Regions from separate parts of the Liquorilactobacillus sp. genome, predicted to be linked through region 3. Evidence: predicted binding sites of a transcription regulator. Region 3 holds the regulator's gene; each other region holds the start of a gene.
What was found. Region 3 encodes NrdR, which represses ribonucleotide reductase genes. Its sites were predicted from a motif close to ACACNATATATNGTGT; they were not measured.
Positions count from the first base shown of each region.

Region 1: the regulator NrdR is predicted to act here: its motif matches at 2,315-2,330, upstream of pnuC (nicotinamide riboside transporter PnuC).
Region 2: the regulator NrdR is predicted to act here: its motif matches at 1,622-1,637, upstream of nrdH (glutaredoxin-like protein NrdH).

Region 1 covers NZ_JBDNTS010000001.1:96,441-100,678, forward strand. Annotated here, with positions in the region: gene ABF682_RS00445 (DHH family phosphoesterase) at 1-1,086, opposite strand, end outside; gene pnuC (nicotinamide riboside transporter PnuC) at 1,348-2,106, opposite strand; gene rpsR (30S ribosomal protein S18) at 2,396-2,632, opposite strand; gene ssb (single-stranded DNA-binding protein) at 2,652-3,176, opposite strand; gene rpsF (30S ribosomal protein S6) at 3,212-3,499, opposite strand; gene gyrA (DNA gyrase subunit A) at 3,684-4,238, opposite strand, start outside.
Region 2 covers NZ_JBDNTS010000004.1:26,817-31,054, reverse strand. Annotated here, with positions in the region: gene dnaX (DNA polymerase III subunit gamma/tau) at 1-198, opposite strand, end outside; RNA gene ffs (signal recognition particle sRNA small type) at 268-354, opposite strand; gene tadA (tRNA adenosine(34) deaminase TadA) at 396-890, opposite strand; gene ABF682_RS02965 (class I SAM-dependent methyltransferase) at 903-1,511, opposite strand; gene nrdH (glutaredoxin-like protein NrdH) at 1,706-1,936, shown strand; gene nrdI (class Ib ribonucleoside-diphosphate reductase assembly flavoprotein NrdI) at 1,933-2,313, shown strand; gene nrdE (class 1b ribonucleoside-diphosphate reductase subunit alpha) at 2,285-4,238, shown strand, end outside.
Region 3 covers NZ_JBDNTS010000007.1:28,079-32,316, forward strand. Annotated here, with positions in the region: gene mutM (DNA-formamidopyrimidine glycosylase) at 1-399, shown strand, start outside; gene coaE (dephospho-CoA kinase) at 400-999, shown strand; gene nrdR (transcriptional regulator NrdR) at 1,043-1,537, shown strand; gene ABF682_RS05220 (DnaD domain protein) at 1,552-2,922, shown strand; gene dnaI (primosomal protein DnaI) at 2,940-3,857, shown strand; gene thrS (threonine--tRNA ligase) at 4,172-4,238, shown strand, end outside.

The DNA.
Region 1 (4,238 bases), on a different contig from region 3:
AGGATACTTATGCCCCATCACAAAAACCTGATCTGTTTGACTCATAAGTTCTTGCAAAGCTTGAGCTATCATTCTAGCCCTAACCCTAGTTCGCTTCTCCATTGGATTTGTTTTTCCACCATAAAAGCGTGCCTGTTGTTCAGGAGTCTTAACTACAACTTGGTCTCCACCTCGTCCCAGAGCAAGATCTAAGTTATTTTGTGCCGTTTTCGAAAGAAGTGCCAAATCATCTTCACCGTAAGAAATCCCCATACTCAAAGTTAGAGGGAGGTTTTGTTTAGATGTTCTCTCACGAATTCTATCCAAAATCTTAAACTTATCCTCTTCTAATTTTTCTAAGACGCTTGCGTATGCCAAGATAAAGAAATGATCATCATCTATTCTCTTCAAGTACATTTGATACTTCTTTGCCCAATTAGAAAGTTCGTTTGTTACATAATTACTAATATTTGAGACACTCTTATCATTCATTGTCTGAGTCACTTCATCATAGTTATCAATAAAAATTTGTCCAATTACCACGTCAGTATCTTTATCATGCTGTTCGATCTTTGCATAACGTGTAGTATCCATCAGATATACTGCATGGATATCATTTTCAATTAACAATTGGAAACGATACTCACGCCATGAAACTTCGACAGGCTTTTTTTCTGCACCATATTTCCCCACTACCGCTGCCAATTCTTTATCCACCGCAGATAAAGCTTTACCTAGTACTTCCTCCTGACCGAAATACTTCTGCAAGTAAGGATTGACCCACTCGATTTCATTTTCTCCGTTCAAAAACATAATTCCAACTGGCATCTTTATTAAAGATTCTTGTTCTCCTCTTTTTATCCGGTACGACAAGTCAGAAATATATTCAGTGGTGTCTTCAGTGATTGCTTTTAAAACAAAAAAAGAAACAATAATAGTTATTAAAACAAGCGTAGCTATGAAGATCCCTAAGACCCAGCTGACTACAAATGACATTGCTACACAAACTAAAGATATCATTAATAGGAATATCGCAATAATACGCAATTTTTCATTTTTCATGAATGACGGGAAATGCAAAAAATCCCTTGAAAAAAACTGTTTCAAAATATTCTCCTCATTCCTACAAGTATTTTCAGTGTTAAATTAAATTTTATACAAAAATCTTAATAATCGAAAAAACACAGTCTGTTCCGTAGACTTTGACTTTGTTCCTTATTTTATCACAAACGCAACTGAGATACATACTCCAGCAAAAATGAAATTACTATACCAACTAATTATTGATTCCAAATTAAAAAAGCCAGATCAAAATTTAACTTTTGCTCCAGCTCCTATCTCTTTTACTTTAAAAATACTTCATTTAATTTATTCTGTAGCTTTGAACCAACCACGTTTACTAAAGAATGCATACATGTCATTCAAGAAAAACACTCCGTAACTGAAAATAAGTGCAAAATTACCATCACCTTGTAACATCGTTTGCATCCATAATGCAATTGTGAAAACAGAACTTATGGTCCATACGAAGTACTGCTCGCGTTTCCGATTTAATTCCAACAAAGAACCAGTGATTGCCATAGCTAAGTTCAAGCTATCCAAGAAGACACGCGGATCATTTGTCATGCTAAAAATATAATAGATAACGCCCCATGCCACGATAAAGAATAGAATATAATAAATCCAATCTTTAATATTCTCAAATTTTTCAGCTTGAATATTATCATTCCATTTCGGATCAAGAATACAAAAAATATCTAGAAAAATTAGATATCCGATTTGTTCCCAAGCTGTTGCATAATTTCCGGCCATAAAACCAACACTTGCTATACAGACCGCACTTAACGCTCCAGCCCAACCTTGAATTCCTGAACGGTTAGAAATACCTATAACACAGGCAACTGATAAATTTCCCCCAATAAACGATAAAAGCGATTGTGTAGGGGCAACACTAAATGATTGCAATAATGAAAATACTTGTAATACAAAATTAAATAAAAGTAGCCCATAGCTAAATCTACCCCAGCCTTTACACTGATTTAACAACCAACTAAAATAATTTTTCCTAAAAACATTCTTAGAATACTCTGGTAAATTTGATAATACAGCTACATAACGATTAAACATATTTCCATCCCTTTTTAATAGTTTTAAAATCCTTTTGTTCTTATCTCTTAAATTGTTTACAGTCAAAAAGCGACTAAAGTTACAGCTTTTTTAGTATTCTGAAATCGACTGCTGCAGATTACGATTTCTTCGTTAAAAAAGAGCCAAGAATATTTTATCATATTCTCGGCTCCATTCATACAACATATTGATAAAATTTAAGCAAAGCATACTATATATTGTTAAAAATATAATTTAAATGCCTTTTTATCGCAAAAAAAAAGATGCGGATTAGCCACATCTTTAATTTTTAATCTTCTGTTACAAATGGTAAAAGACCCATAATACGAGCACGCTTGATTGCAATTGTCAAACGACGTTGGTTCTTTGCACTAGTTCCAGAAACTCGACGAGGTAAAATTTTACCACGTTCGGAAACAAAGCGTTTCAAAAGATCAGTATCTTTATAATCAATATACTCAATATGGTTTGCTGCAATAAAATCTACCTTACGGCGACGGCGGCCACCTCTACGTTGTTGTGCCATTGTTTTCCCTCCTTGCTATCTAAAATGGCAAGTCATCATCCGAGATATCAATCTGTTGCCCATTACTGGCAAACGGATCAGCATCATTTGTATTTGTATTACTACTGGATGAATTATTACTATTCATCATACTACCAAATGGATTATCTCCTGAATTTGACTTTGTTCCTTGCGAAGGACTAGAACTTTGTGAGTTACTATTACTTTGCTGACGCTCAGATTGTGAACGTGATTCAAGTAATGAGAAGCTATCAACAATAACTTCTGTAACATAGACCCTATTTCCTTGTTGATTTTCATAAGACCTAGTTTGAATACGTCCCTCTACACCTATCAAAGATCCTTTATGTGTAAAGTTTGCAAAATTTTCTGCAGCTTTACGCCAAATTACACAATTAATAAAATCTGCCTCACGCTCACCTTGTTGGTTTGTGAATTGGCGATTTACAGCGATAGTAAATGTTGCAACAGCAGCACCGCTAGAGGTATAACGCAAATCAGGATCTCTTGTTAATCGACCTACAAGTATAGCTCTATTAATCAAAGTTCTACTCCCCCTTTAACTATTTATTTTCTTAATTAAGCTTCGCGTTTAACGATCATATGACGTAAGATTGCATCATTAATCTTTGCAAGACGATCAAATTCGTCGATTGCTACGGCATCATCAACTTTAGTATTTACAATATGATATGTTCCTTCTGTAAAGCCACCGATTTCGTATGCAAAACGACGCTTAGACCAGTCTTTTGAATCTACAATTTCAGCACCGTTATCTTTTAAAATACTGTCGAAACGATCAACCAATGTAGCTTTAGCAGCTTCATCAATTGCTGGGCTGATAATATAAGTAATTTCGTATGTCATGACTGTTTACACCTCCTTATGGACTGTTGGTTCTTAATTCTGTTAAGAACAAGGAAAGTAATCTAATGCTATTTCTAGTTAGATACTAACGAACAAACATTATATCATTTTCAATATAATATTACAAGGCATCTAAATTCTTATCACTGCCTATATTTTTAAATACGCAAAATCTCTAATTCTGTCAAAGATTATTTTTTTCATCCTGTCCTTCTTCATCAAGCTCTTCCGGTGCAACTTTTGCCATCGTTGAAACAAATGCACCTTCTTCAATCTTGATCAGATGCACACCTAGAGTTGCTCTCCCAGTTTCAGAGACACTGTCAATATTAAATCTGATCGTAACTCCCTTGTTTGTAATTAACATAATGTCTTCAGTACCAATAACTGTTGTTAAGCCCGCAACTGGTCCATTTTTTTCAGTAACATTAGATGTTTTTATTCCTTTGCCTCCTCGACCCTTTATTGGGTACTCTGAAGCTGATGTCTGTTTGCCGAAGCCATTCTCACTAATTACGAAGACGTGACTATCTGGATATAAAATATCTGCTCCAACCACATAATCTTCATCTCTTAAGCGAATTCCTCTGACACCTGCTGCCAATCTTCCCATTGATCTGACATCCTTCTCGGAGAAACTAACCGCATATCCTAGATGTGTTCCAATTATGATGTTTTTGTTTCCATCGGTAATCAAGACACTAATTAACTCATCGTTTTCCTTCAACGTAATTGCTTT
Region 2 (4,238 bases), on a different contig from region 3:
ATTATGACAATTAACCGCCTTTGCAAAAATCTTTGCTGCCGAGGTTTTACCCGTACCACGCGGCCCCGTGAAAAGATACGCATGACTCGTTTGCTGGGTCATAATTGCATTTTGTAAAGTTTGCGTTATCATCTTTTGACCGACTAAATCAACAAATTTTTGTGGCCGCCAGACACGGTATAGAGCCTGATATCCCATGCTAACACTCCTATCTTTTGCAATTTAAAAAAACTCCCGACCACAAGACAGTCAGGAGATAAATGTCATATTAACTTGAGACACATGCCGAACCGAGCTTAGTGCTGCTTCCTTCCGGACCTGACACGGTTCACAAGGACAACATTGTCCCAAGGCCTTGCGGCATATTCTATGATACATGAAATCCTAGGAAAATGCTAGTCCTTTCGCTTTGATTTCTTCTTTTTTAGCCTAATATTTCTAAAAAAATCCTTAAGCAGCTGTGCGCATTCAACTTCCAGACATCCTTTTTCAACAACCACCTGATGATTGAATCTACTATCATTCAGCAAGTTCATCAATGACCCCGCAGCTCCAGCTTTAGGATCCAGCGCTCCATAATAAACCTGCTTGATTCTTGAATTAAGAATTGCACCACTGCACATCGGGCAAGGTTCTAACGTCACGAATAACTGGGCTTCGGGCAAACGCCAACTTCTGCAAAAAGCATTTGCTTCTTGAATTGCCAATATCTCAGCATGCATTGTTGCATCCTGTGCATGCTCTCTAAGATTATGACCGCGACCGACAATCTTCCCAGCGACTACAACAACACATCCAATAGGAACTTCACCAATTACAGCAGCCTTTTGTGCCTCATAGATAGCTTCTTTCATGAAGAATTCCTTCTGCAGATTACTTAAAATCAAAATCGACCTCCAACATTAGACATTCTTTATACTTTCTAAAATAAAATAACCCTTGTCTCTTGCCACTACCTCACAATTGTCAAAGACTGTTTCCATTACTTTCTTTGCAGATGGTGCCCCTTGTTTCTTTTGAATTACCACAACTAGTCTGCCACCAACACTAAGATGATTGATTGCTTCGACCAAAATTTGTGAAACGATCTTCTTCCCCGCACGAATCGGTGGATTCGATATAATCAGGTTATAATCTGCACATTCAACCTTGTTATATACGTCAGATTCCCAAATATTAACATTTTTAATTTCATTTAATTCCGCATTTTTTTTTGCTAATGAAAGTGCAAGTTCGTTAACATCTACCATATCAACAACTAACTTTGGATTTCCTTTCGCTATTCCTAAACCAATCGGGCCATACCCACAGCCAAGATCCAAAATCCTACCCTCATGCATTGCTTCAATTCTTAGATTATCAATTAATGCTCTTGAACCATAGTCAACAGTTGTTTTTGAAAAAACACCATTGTCTGTTACAAAATCAATTTTATTTCCTAAAATATCAAAAGCCCATCTTTTTTCTTCATGTACTACTTTAGGGTTTTTTGAGTAATAATAATTTTCCATTTGTCCCTACCTTTTCAATAATTGTCCTAAACTTTTGAGGCACTTGAATTCTATCAGAAATTTAAGCTCCAACAAAATCACTATATGTCGTATATTAGCAAAAGAAACAAACACAATATATAGTATTTGTTTCTTGCTTATTCTGATAAATGATGTATACTAATCATACAACAAATTAATGTGAGGTGCTAGTTATGAGTTTATCTATTTATACAAAAAACAATTGCATTCAATGCAAGATGACTAAAAAGTTTTTAAGTGAGCACAATATTTCTTTTGAAGAACACAATATAAATACTGAGCCACAATATATTGATTATCTTAAGGAGAAAGGATTTCGATCTGTCCCCGTTATTGAAGACAACGATGATCCAATCATCAATGGTTTCCGTCCTGATCTTTTAAGAAATCTGGCTGTACAATGAAAATTGTTTTCTTTAGTGTGACCGGTCAAACACGAAGATTTATAAATAAATTGGATCTTCCGTATGTTGAAATCACACCAACGAATCCTTTCTTTGCGGTAAATGAACCCTACATACTGGTGGTTCCTACCTATGAAAAAGAAATAACAGAATTCATAGAAGATTTTCTAAACTATAGTGTTAATCGGCAAAATCTGCTCGGAGTTGCGGGCACAGGTAATCGAAATTTTGCCGAGCTTTTTATTTTTACTGCAAAAGACATTGCACGCGAATATCAAGTTCCCTTAGTATACTCATTCGAATTCAGCGGTACTCCTAAGGACATTGAAAATTTTAAGAAAGTGGTGCATGAGATTGACATTAAAACAGCTAGATAGCACTAATGTAACTTATTATGATTTAAATAATGAAATTAATATTCCAGTAAATGGACAGATTCCACTCAATAAAGACAAAGAAGCACTCGCTGCTTTCTTGAAGGAAAACATTGAACCAAACTCAATGAAATTTTCATCTTTGGAAGAACGTTTTAATTATCTAATAGCCAACGATTATCTAGAAAAAGAATTCATTGAAAAATATAATTTTCAATTTATTAAGAAACTATATTCATTCCTTTCTGAACAGAACTTTACTTTCAAGACTTTCATGGCGGCCTACAAATTTTATGCACAGTATGCACTTAAGACAAACGATAATAACCTATATCTTGAAAGTTTCATTGATCGTGTGGCTGCAAATGCACTATTCTTCGCTGATGGAGATGAGCAGTTGGCGTTGACACTTGCCGATGAAATTGTTCATCAGCGTTACCAACCAGCCACACCTTCATTTTTAAACGCTGGGCGCAAGCGTCGTGGTGAACTTGTTTCTTGTTTCTTAATTCAAGTTACAGACGATATGAATTCTATTGGACGTGGAGTAAATTCTGCACTTCAATTATCACGAATTGGCGGTGGTGTTGGAATCACGCTTAGTAATTTGCGCGGAGCTGGTGCCCCCATTAAGAACATTCAAGGTGCCGCGTCAGGAGTTGTCCCAGTCATGAAGTTACTTGAGGATAGCTTTTCTTACTCAAATCAGTTGGGACAGCGTCAAGGTGCCGGGGTGGTTTACCTGAATATCTTCCATCCAGATGTTGTTGCCTTTTTATCTGCAAAGAAGGAAAATGCTGATGAAAAAATTCGTGTTAAGACACTTTCACTGGGATTAGTAGTGCCTGACAAATTTTATGAGCTTGCACGTAATAATGAAGAAATGTATCTTTTTGATCCTTGGGGTGTAGAACGCGAGTATGGCAAACCATTCTCTTATATTGATATCACAAAAGAATACGATAATCTTGTTGCCAACCCTAATATTCCTAAGAAAAAGATTTTGGCGCGTGATCTCGAAACTGAAATCAGCAAGTTACAACAAGAGTCTGGCTATCCTTATATTATTAATATTGATACTGCCAACCATGATAACCCGATTGACGGTAAAATCATTATGAGTAATCTTTGTACTGAAATTCTTCAAGTTCAGAAGCCATCACTTGTTAATAATAGCCAAAATTTTGACGAACTTGGTACTGATATCAGCTGTAACTTGGGATCAACCAATATTGTTAATCTGATGGCATCACCTGATTTTGGTAATTCTGTTGATGCAATGGTGCGTGCACTTACCTATGTTACCGATCACTCTGAAATCGATGTTGTTCCTTCAATTCAAAATGGTAATCATCTTGCACATACTATCGGATTAGGTGCGATGGGATTACATGCTTTTTTTGCTAAAAATCACATTTTCTATGGTTCTGAAGAATCAATTGATTTTACCAACATCTACTTCATGCTGCTAAACTATTGGTCTTTACAATCCTCAAATCAGATTGCCAAGGAACGTGGTATTGTATTCAACGGTTTTGAAAAGAGTTCTTACGCTGATGGCTCATACTTCAATAAATATTTGGAGCAAGATTTTCAACCCAAAACACCTAAAGTCAAAGAAGTTTTCAAGAATATTTTTATTCCTTCAAAACAGGATTGGGAAATACTCAAGGATGCTATCAAAAAAGATGGGCTCTACCATCAAAATCGACTTGCCGTTGCTCCTAATGGTTCAATCTCATACATTAATGATACAACTGCCAGCTTACATCCAATAATCAATCGGATTGAAGAACGTCAAGAACGTAAAATCGGCAAAATTTATTATCCAGCTCCATACCTTTCAAATGATACAATTCCTTATTATCAGTCTGCATATGATACAGATATGCGCAAAGTTATCGATGTGTATGCTGCAGCACAACAGC
Region 3 (4,238 bases):
ATAGAAGATTTTACAAACAAATTGAAAAAGAAAAATAAGATGATCAAGCCTGCATTACTTGATCAGAGTTTGGTTGTAGGTTTAGGAAATATTTATGTCGATGAAGTTCTGTGGATGAGTAAAATAAACCCACAGACAATTGCTAAGCACCTGGAGAAAAATGAAATTATTATTTTGCATGATGCAATTATTGCTGAGTTAGCAAAGGCTGTGAAAGCTGGCGGGACAACAATTAGGAGTTATACAAATGCGTTTGAAAATTCAGGGACATTTCAATTTGACCTGAATGCATATGGCAGGACGGGTGAACCTTGTCGCAGGTGTGGAAACTCAATTGAAAAAATAGTTGTTGCTCAAAGAGGAACCCATTATTGTCCAAATTGTCAGAAGGTGAAATGAGTGACATATATTCTTGGGCTTACTGGAGGAATTGCAGCCGGTAAATCAACAGTCAGTCTCTTTTTAAGAAAAAAAGGTGCAAAGATTATCGATGGTGACCGGGTTGCACGCGAAGTTGTTCAAAAAGAGAGCGTTGGATTAAGCCAAATTGTGAATATTTTCGGTGAAGATTACTTAACGAGTACGGGTGAGTTGAATCGTAAGAAGTTGGGCTCACTTGTATTCAATGACAAAAATAAGTTAAAACAATTGACCGATATAACAGGTCCATTAATTCATAAGCGAATTGAAGATTTGATTGTTGCAGCAAGAGTAGCGGATTGTAGGTTACTGGTATTAGATATTCCATTACTTTTTGAAGGCAATTATCAAAAATATTGTGATAGTGTCATGTGTGTTTGGGTTCCAGAAAAACTACAAGTAGAGCGCTTGGTGGCAAGAGACGGTTATACCGAGCAACAAGCACAGCAACGGATTTTGAGTCAAATGTCAAATGAAGAACGCTGCATACTAGCTGATGTTTTAATTGATAACTCTAAACAAGTTGAAGAAACACTTAAGCAAGTGCTAAAATGGCTAGAGACAATGGAATTAGTGTAATTAACACTGTATATTAAAGGTATAAAATAATGAGGTGAAAGATATGAGATGTCCCAAGTGCCATCATAATGGTTCACGAGTGGTTGATAGTCGTCCTGCAGATGATGGTCATGTAATTAGAAGACGCCGTGAGTGTGAGGCTTGTGGCTTTAGATTCACAACGTTTGAAAGAATTGAAGTTACTCCGCTGTTAGTAATCAAAAAGGATGGGACACGCGATGAATTTAATCGCGAGAAGATTTTGCGCGGAATTATTAGAGCTGCTGAAAAAAGACCAGTTGGAATGGATCAGATTACGAAAATTGTTGATGAAGTTGAAAATAAGGTGCGTTCGCTTGGTGAAAGTGAAGTTTCTAGTCAGTTGATTGGAGAATATGTGATGGGAATGTTGGCAGATGTCGATGAAATATCTTACATTCGTTTTGCAAGTGTCTATAGGCAATTTAAGGATATGCGTGTATTCTTAAAGGAACTACAAGAAATGATGGCACGGGATAAGAAAAATCTTTCAAGTAATGACGATGAAAAGAGTGAGTAAGAAGGTGAGTGCAGATGGTTGCTGAGGAGAGAAACTTCACACCTAAAGATGGATTCGTAGTATGTACAGGGCATAAGCTGTATGAAAGTCAACTGGAAGTAGTTTTAAAACTTTATCAACCATTGGTTGGAACAGCGAGCTTCAGCCTGTATGCCCTTTTGCGAACAATGGTGCAGTCTGATTTACAACTCTCAAATCGAAAAATGCACAGTGAATTATTTGATTTACTTGATATTGGTTTGCAGACTTTCTATGAAGCCAGATGTAAGCTGGAAGCAATCGGATTACTTAGAACATTTGAGCAAAATGATGAACTTGGTAGATTGGTGATTTATGAGCTTCAGGAACCGCAAGAGCCTGCAAATTTTTTTGCGGATGATTTACTGCGGAGTTTGTTGCTGGAAACGGTCGGAGAAAGAATTTTTAAGGAGCTTCGAGCTTACTTTTTCTTCGCACCAATTGAAACGAAAGAGGCAGTTGAAACTACTAAACACTTTCTAGAAGTCTATACAGTACAGCCAGAGACCTTGAGTGAAGGCAAGAACTTGGTGGCGACTGAGCACCCATTGCTGTCCAAGGTTAATGCAATACAAAATTCTAACTTAGACGAAGAATTCCTAAAACAGCTTATTGGGCATTCATTCATTGACAGCAGACAAGTTTTTGATAATTATCAGCGCCTAACCGCTGCAAATGCGGTGTATGGGTTTGATGAGTTAGCGTTGTTGAGTTTACTTGAGGAAGCTGCAAATGTTGCAACAAGTCAAGTGGACTTTACTCTATTTTGGAAGTTGGTCCATGAGAAATTTGCAAAGCAAGACTCAAAGGCTATGTTAGATATTAATCCGGATATTACAGCTAAGAAAGCAGTAAATAAAAAGCAGAAGATACTGAAAAGTGAAGATCAAGAGCTTTTGGCTGCAAGTAGGGCGTACGCTCCTGCAGAGTTCTTGCAAGAATTGAAGCGTGAGAAGGGCTCGTTTGTAACCGGTTCGGAGAGAAACATTATCGAATGGGTTGTCCAAAAAAACTTTTTTCAAGCTGAAATAATAAATATTTTAATTCATTACATGATAGTTGATCGGGGGATGGCTACCCTAAATCGGGCCTTTTTTGAGGCGGTTATTGCTGATTGGAGTCAAAAAAAGATCAGTACACCAGAAGAGGCGATGCTTCAGGTGCGAACTTTCAATGCACCTAAAAAAGAAAGTTCCAAGTATGCACAAACGCAAAGATATTCAGGAAACAAAAGAGTTGTACAAAAAGAAAAGCTGCCAGACTGGGCGAAAAATGAACTTGTTTCAGAAGGTAAGTCAACCTTGAGTCAAGAAGAGCAGGCGCAATTGAAAAAAAGGCTGAGTAGGTTTAAGAAGAAAATCGACTAGCAAAAGGTGGTGGTAAGATGAAGGACATTGGCGAGGAAATGGCACAGCAACTTCGCAATAGAAACTGGGTGAAAAACTACAAAGAGTTAATTGATGATGCCTTTGCCGACGACGAGGTTAAAGCTTTTGTGACTGAAAATCAATTGTCTCAGGCCGAATTAGCGCGCAGTGCCAGTAAAGTCTATGAGTTTGTAAGTATAAAAAGACAGATTGAAAATGGAGAAGTCACGCCCGCACCTGGATATCAACCAGAATTGGTTTTGAGTAATCATCTGATAGATGTTGCATATGTTCCAAGTGCTGAATTAATAAAAAGTCAAAAGCAGGCCGAAATCAGAGCGCGAGTCAGGGCATTAAACATGCCTAAAGCAATCAAAAATGCTCAGCTGGCAGATTTTGACATAACTGGACGCGAAGAAATTGCACAAGCGGCGGCGGATTTTATTGATGCGTATACCGCTAATCCACAAAAGTTTATTCAAGGAATGTATCTGCAAGGAAGCTTTGGGGTTGGGAAAACTTATCTTTTGGGGGCGATTGCCAATGGGCTTGCAGAAGAGGGGTTTCGTTCAACAATGCTTCATTTTCCATCTTTTGCAGTTGAGATTAAAGGCGCAATTGGTTCAAATAATGTTATTGAAAAAATCGATAGTATAAAGAAGGCTCCTCTCTTAATGTTAGACGATATTGGAGCTGATCAATTATCAAGCTGGTTAAGAGATGATGTTCTAGGGATTATTTTGCAATATCGTATGCAAGAGGAACTCCCAACTTTCTTTAGCTCCAATCTTTCGCTGCAAGATTTATTGGAACAATATTTAACAGTCAATAATCGTGGAGAGGCCGAACCGTTAAAAGCACGCAGAATAATGGAACGAATTATTTTTTTGAGTAAAGAGTATACAATGATTGGCAGAAATAGACGCCATTCATAAATTATAATTTAATGCTTGAATGATTTCTGTAATAGTGGTTTAATAATTGTTAAGTAATATCTCAGAGGACAAAAGGTTATCTAGATCAGGGATAAGTGGCATTAACTGCAAGCTGCCTAGTGTGATGACTTACCACCTCCATGATGAATTTATTCCAATATTGGTTGGAACGGGTCGAACCTGTTAAAAACGATGTGAGAGATTTTTAATATCTAAATTTGGGTGGAACCACGCTAATTGCGTCCCTGGTGTACTTTTTTTAAGTATACCAGGGATTTTTATTTTGTTTATTATTTTAAAGGAGAGATGGAATTATGGTTAAAGTTAAGTTTCCTGATGGAGCTGTTAAAGAATTTGAAGATGGAGCAACGGTTGCAACGG